DNA from 2 places in the Alteromonas sp. S015 genome. Region 2 is predicted to be linked to the other one. Evidence: riboswitches for the same ligand, from Rfam matches in the RefSeq annotation. Region 2 holds a riboswitch; the other holds the start of a gene.
The links. Region 2 has a riboswitch for thiamine pyrophosphate ahead of thiC (phosphomethylpyrimidine synthase ThiC). Riboswitches for the same ligand answer to the same signal wherever they lie in the genome.

Region 1 (3,420 bases), on a different contig from region 2:
TTAACGGTGAATGTTGGCTTATGCGGTAGGTGGCCAAATTGGGGAGTGTGGTTTTCACTTCAGTATGAAATGCAACGTGTGCGTTGTTACGCAGGTTCTTTACAAAGCGTTTTAGATACCGACTATAGGTAAGTGTAAAACCTTCTGATAAAAACGAGACAGATACATTATTGGCCCACGTACTCAATTCAGGGCAAAGCAGTACTAAGCAACCGCTTCGCCGAACAATACCAGACACTGCCATTACATCCCCGGGCTTGAAAGACTTTCGGCAGTCTAATGTGGCAATGTCGCATTCGCTGCCCAGTACTTGTTTTCGTTTTTTTCCTCTCAACGTGTCACTGGTAAAATTTGCAACACTTATAGATGAAATTTCTTCCACTAAGGATTGAATACCACGTAACGCCACTTCACAAAAATTGTCATTACCAGAAATAATCAGCAATCTACGGTGGAATAAGGGAGTTATGTGTGAGCTGTTTTCGCAGCTATTTTCGCGGTAAGGAGCGAGTATCCATTCGCGTAATTGAGTTAGCGCCATATATTAGTTTTTTCGGTATAATCTAACGCTATAGTAGCGATTTATTATGAGGAATTCGAATGCGCTTTCTTTCTCGGCGTCTAGTTATGCCAAACGACCTCAATTACGCCAATTCTTTGTTCGGTGGCCGTGCGTTAGAATGGATAGACGAAGAAGCCGCAATATGGGCAATTTGTCAGTTAGAAACCAATTGTTTGGTAACGAAGCACATCGGTGAAATTAGCTTCGAATCACCGGCTATGCAGGGTGATATCGTAGAGTTTGGTCTAGAAACTAAGGCGGTGGGCCGTACTTCTATAACGGTAAGTTGCCTAGTGCGCAATAAAGCAACGAAGAAAACCATCTGTTTTGCGGACGACATTGTGTTCGTAAAAGTTGACCCAGACACGCGCCAGCCTGCTGAGCACGGCAAAACGCTGGAAGGCCTTAAAGCGCAAACTGATGACGAAGTACGCCGTCTAAATATGAATATTGACGCTGAATAGTTCGAGCGCTATGAAGGCCGTATATCATTTATAAAACCTTGTATTAGCCTAACATCTTATCTGCTTGACGGCGTGTATCGAACTGGTAGACTCCGTCACTGATGTTGTGACTGTGAGTTTTTACAGCGCAATTCTATACCAAGGGGTGTCCGTTTTCGGTCTGAGATCCACATTCGTGGGAACCCTTAAACCTGATCCGGATAATACCGGCGTAGGGATGGTTCACAATATAGCCTTATCACCTGCCGTTAGACCCGGATCTTTTTTCTTAAATAAGAACAAGAGATCCCATGCATAAAACACTTTTCACACTATCATTGCTTGTTTCTTCTGTTGCGGCCTACGGGCAAGAAGCCCCGGTAAGCAGCACCTTGAACGGCGCGCCTTCTGACATTGAGCGAGTTGTTGTATCTGGTGATTTTCGTCAAACCACACTAGATCAATTAAGCGCCAGCGCAACAATATTAAATCAAGAGCGCCTTCGCAGTCGCCAACCAAGCCATATCGATAGCGTGCTTAACAGTATTCCCAACGTAAACTTTGCTACAGGCGCTTCTCGCGGGCGTTTTGTCCAAATTCGTGGCATCGGTGAACGCAGTCAATTTGCTGAACCTATTAACCCTTCCGTGAGCTTTATCGTTGATGAATTTGATTTCTCTGGTTTGGCAGCTGCAGGTATTATTTTTGATACCAAACAGCTAGAGGTCTATCGCGGCCCCCAGGCTACGTTATATGGCACGGGCGCACTGGCTGGGGCGGTTAAACTCTCTAGCAACAGTGTAGGTAGTGACGCGCCTGATTACGTTGAAGCACGTATTGGAAACAAAGACAGTTACCGTATTGAGGGGGCGACTGGCGACGACATTAATGCTGACTGGGGCTACCGCATTGCGCTGGTCCATAACCGTAGCGATGGCTTTGTAGAGAATACGTTTCTTGATAGAAATGATACCAACAATATTGATGAAACCGCATTACGCTTTGCCGTTAAAGGCGACGTAGGTGAGCGAACTACACTTGGGCTTACCTATCGCTGGTACGACATTGATAATGGTTACGATGCGTTTTCATTAGACAATAGTAATATCACGCTGTCTGATGAGCCGGGTTTTGACGAACATCAGACTCATGCCGTAAGCGCGCGCTCGACAACCAATACCGCAGCGGGAGATTTTATTCTTATTGCAACCCATGCTTCTCATAATATCGCGTATGGTTACGATGAGGATTGGACTTTCACTGGCTTTCACCCAGGGGGGTACACGTCTTTTGATGCCTACTACCGCGATGTTCAAACACAGACCGGTGAGTTACGCTTTGTGTCGTCTGATAGTGCCGCACTCTTTGACGGTATGACAGATTGGACAGTAGGTGTATTTTATAAAAACACGGAAGAAAAGTTGCTACGTCAGTACACGTATTTGGACAGTGACTTTGCCAGTGAATACAGCCCAACGACTACCGCTATCTACGCTCAGACAGAAAGCCGTTTGAAGGACAACTTAAAGCTTGTAGCAGGGTTGAGAGTAGAAAACTACGATTTTGATTACGCTGATAACAACCAGCTCACACGCGCGTTCGATACCACCATGGTTGGCGGGAAAGTAGCGCTTCAGTACACGCAGGGCGACCATTTTTACTATGGAAGTATTTCACGCGGTTATAAAGGCGCAGGCTTTAACCCCGACAGCCGCGTGAATGACAATCAGAGATTTTTCGACGAAGAATACAACTGGAACTACGAAGTAGGCGTAAAGGGCCCATTACTTACGCCTGGCCTAATTGCACGTGCTGCAATTTTCTACATGGATAGAAAAGATACCCAAGTAAGCGATTATGACGTTGTGACGCGTGATGACGGCACGACAGGTTTCGTGGATATTATCGATAACGCCGATTTAGGAACAAACAAAGGGGCTGAACTTGAGCTACGTTGGTTTGCAAGTGATGCATGGACATTAGATGCCAGCATAGGTTATTTAAGTGCAGCCTTTGAGGATTATACGCTTGCTAATGGAACCGAGGTATCAGAACAAAGGCAGGCTCAATCTCCTAAGTGGACAGCAAACCTTTACAGTGAGTACGCCCTTACCAATAACATGCTGTGGCGGGTAGATGTAGATTATAAAAGCGAATACCGTTTTTCTGACGGCCATGATGTCACCTCTCCAAGTACTACGCTTGTTAATTCAGAATTAGTGATACTCCATGGGAATTGGCAGACTGCACTTTGGATACAGAACGCGTTTGACCGTGAGTATTATACTCGGGGCTTTTTCTTCAACAATGACCCTCGCGACGGGTTTGAACAAGATAAATCTAAGCCTTATTACCAAATAGGTAACGGCCGTCAGTTCGGTGTTACCGTGAAATACGCATTTTAAAAAAAGGAAA
Region 2 (3,420 bases):
AGCATCCGCTACGCTGCCAGGGCGCAAGCCATCACCAAGTGACAATGCCACATCGTATTTAGCACAAATTTCGCAGATATCGTGGAAGTGCTCGTACAAAAAGCTCTGCTGATGGTGACTTAAGCACCATTTTGCCATTATTGAGCCGCCGCGAGACACAATGCCGGTTACCCGCTTTGCGGTAAGGTGTACATATTCAAGCAGCACGCCAGCGTGAATGGTAAAGTAGTCTACCCCTTGCTCGGCTTGCTCTATCAGCGTGTCTTTAAACATCTCCCACGTTAAGTCTTCGGCTACACCGTTTACTTTTTCCAGTGCTTGATAGATAGGCACGGTGCCGAGCGGGACGGGGCTATTGCGCAGCAACCATTCGCGGGTTTCGTGAATGTTCCTTCCGGTAGACAGATCCATGATGGTATCGGCCCCCCAGCGTGTTGACCACACTAGCTTTTCTACCTCTTCTTCAATAGATGACGTCACCGCCGAGTTACCAATATTGGCGTTAATTTTCACTAAGAAGTTGCGGCCAATAATCATCGGCTCTAATTCGGGGTGATTGATGTTACAGGGAATAATGGCGCGCCCAGCGGCTACTTCCTGACGTACAAATTCTGGTGTGATGGTATCGGGTAAATTCGCGCCAAAATGTTCGCCTTTATGCTGTTGCGTCAGTTCGGCATCCTTAATGGCTTGACGGCCCATGTTTTCACGAATAGCAATGTATTCCATTTCAGGGGTAACAATGCCCTGCCTTGCGTAGTGAAGCTGGGTAACGTTTTTACCAGCTTGTGCTTTTAAAGGTTTGCGGCTTCGAATAAAGCGGAAATCTTCGGTAAAAATGTCGTTTTCACGTTCTTTAGCAAAGCTTGATGAAACGCCTTCTAGTTCAAAGGTATCGCTTCGCTCCTCAATCCATTTTTTGCGAAGTGGACTTAAGCCTTTATGAACATCTATGTTTTCTTGCGGGTCGCCGTAGGGACCCGAGGTGTCGTACACCGGAACAGGTGGATTCGGCTCTAAGATAGGATTTTCTTCGGTACCGCCCACTAAACTGTCGTGTTGGTGAATAAGGCGCATGGCCACACGTATATCGTCACGGCTGCCACACTCGTAGTGGCGTGTTGAATTTGGGTAAGCTTCGCCCGCAAGTTCATTAATGAATTGTTGTGCTTGTTGGCGCTGTTCGCGTCTGTTCGACATAGCATTTTACCTTGTAAATTTAGGTTCTAAAAATGCTTGTCAGGAGTGAAGGAGAATACAGTGTGTCAGTGTAGAAGGGGATATACCCTTTACTTTAGCGAGATTGTTGGCAAAGGTCCTGGTGATTACAGTCCTATATACCGTTGATATTTGCCTGGCGATAAACTTAAACAGTTTACCTTGAGCGATAAGCAGCACCGTAAGGGGGGTGTCTATATCATCAACAGCAAAACAACTTCGCTTCACAACGCCAAACCACGGCTTAACATTGTGCACATTGTATTTTCTTGTTCCCTTCGCAGGTATTAGCCTGATCAGGTTCTACGGATCCCACTTTCGCGGTCTCAGCTTACTGGGTTACCAGTGAAGCACTCCGACAAGTTGTTTAAGTCAATTCGGATTGTTGTTGAAACAACCCGAATTGAGAATTCCTTATTACTATATATTCAATTTTACGAGTAATACAAGTACTACCATAAAGCTTAATGAATATTCATTTAGCTGGCTAGCTGCTGACTTTCTTTGTAAAGCTGAAGTGCGGTGGCTGTGTCGTGCTTGCGTTCGCTAATAGCTGAGAGCAGCAGTAAGTCTTCTTTACGCGATTTCATCTTACTAGCTTTAAGTAGCGCTTTTTCAGCCAATACATCATCGCCTGAGTTAAACGCAACTTGGCCTAGTGTGGAATATAGCGACACGTTTTCTTCGTCTTGCTTTATCCAGCTTTCAAGCAAGCGTAGTGATGGCGAAGCATCAGGAATATTAAGCTGCGTGAACAGCGGAAACAGGGCGTTATTCGGGCCACGTTTTTGCCATTCAACTAGCAGATTCTGTGCGTCGGCATGCATACCTTGGTCAAGCAACTGTTGAATGTAGGCCGCGCGGTAAGCATCGTCGTGACGAAGCTTACGAGGTAGGGTGTCCCAATACGATTTAAGCTCGACAGCACCTTGTTTACTGGCAATTTCGGCAAACTTACCTTTGGCGATGCGCTGGCTCCATGTGGTGTAATCAGATTTCGGCAATGCTTTACGCCAGCCCGACAAATTCTCCTGAAGTACTTGCCACTTACCTAGCTTGGCAAGAATTTGTGCTTTTAACTGCACAACTTGCTTGTTTTCGCGCTCTTGCTCTTCAAGCTCGTTAAGTTTCTCTAGTGCCGCATCGTATTTCTCTTCAGCTATATCAATACGCGCGTGCATGACTGTTGCGGCGACTTTTGCTTTTGGAAAGTCAGTTGCCTGAACAAGGAAATAACGGGCTTTGCCCAAATCGTCGTTAGTAAAAGCAATTTGCGCTGAGGCTAAGTAGTTAACGCCTTCGAAATCGCCGTTGGTAGTTTTGCTTAACGCCTTTTGAGCCGTATCAAAATCACCTGCGGCCATAGCATGTAAGCCGTCGTAAAACGCTCGTTTGCGTTTGCGCTCACCTAAAGTGCCAAACCATTTATGTGAACCTGTGACTAGGCTTAACGCCCACAATACAAGTCGAGATAGTACGTACCAGGCAATGATGGCACCGATCAATAAGATGCCAAAGCTGATTATATTCATCTCAACAGCAGTATTACCTAAAGTGAACAGTACGTAGCCTTGGTCTCCTAACAACATCGGGCCGACAATGAGTGCAAGAACGAATGCGGCTAATACCGCAAGGGCAATAGCTAACCATTTCATAGTGCACTTGCTCCTTGTCCGAACACCTGCTTAACGCGACTATCCAGCAAACGCTCCAACGGTTTTTGTGACGCTAGCTCTGTAGGGATTGGGCGCGATACATCGGTAGCAATGAGGTTTTGTAGCGCATCCACAAAGCCGGTTACCTGGCTTTTTTCTGTGTCGAACTTTTCAATAATTAACGTTTGGGCGTATTGAAGCGACTGGCTGTAAAGCCCTGCATCGCCCTGAAGTGCGGCGGTTTGCGCGTGCATAAGCTGCAGGCGAAGCTGCTCTTTTGATAGGAACTGGGCTTCTAATGAAAGTACTGGCTCAACCGGGCCTTCAATGGTCTTTATAGTTAGAAAGTCGTTCACCAGCGAACGCCACACTTTAGCAAGGTTTTCCTGCCAGTCGTCTGTAGACTCTGATAACGTGGTGTCTTCTGCATTAGCGTCTTCTGGCTTTTCGAAGGTATCAAGGGGCAGTTTATCAATTTGTGCAATCATGCCGGTAAGGGCAAGCGCCACGGCACTTTGAGACACAGGATTTAGCTGCTGCAAGGTTT

Region 1: linked by a shared signal. The riboswitch ahead of V7R42_RS03610 (TonB-dependent receptor) and the one ahead of thiC (phosphomethylpyrimidine synthase ThiC) in region 2 are both predicted to bind thiamine pyrophosphate.

Annotation. Positions count from the first base shown of each region.
Region 1 covers NZ_JAZETO010000001.1:831,759-835,178, reverse strand. The annotation lists gene V7R42_RS03620 (GNAT family N-acetyltransferase) at 1-541, opposite strand, end outside; gene V7R42_RS03615 (acyl-CoA thioesterase) at 601-1,026, shown strand; TPP riboswitch at 1,158-1,261, shown strand; gene V7R42_RS03610 (TonB-dependent receptor) at 1,317-3,410, shown strand.
Region 2 covers NZ_JAZETO010000007.1:78,230-81,649, forward strand. The annotation lists gene thiC (phosphomethylpyrimidine synthase ThiC) at 1-1,200, opposite strand, end outside; TPP riboswitch at 1,475-1,586, opposite strand; gene V7R42_RS14015 (heme biosynthesis HemY N-terminal domain-containing protein) at 1,698-2,873, opposite strand; gene V7R42_RS14020 (uroporphyrinogen-III C-methyltransferase) at 2,870-3,420, opposite strand, start outside.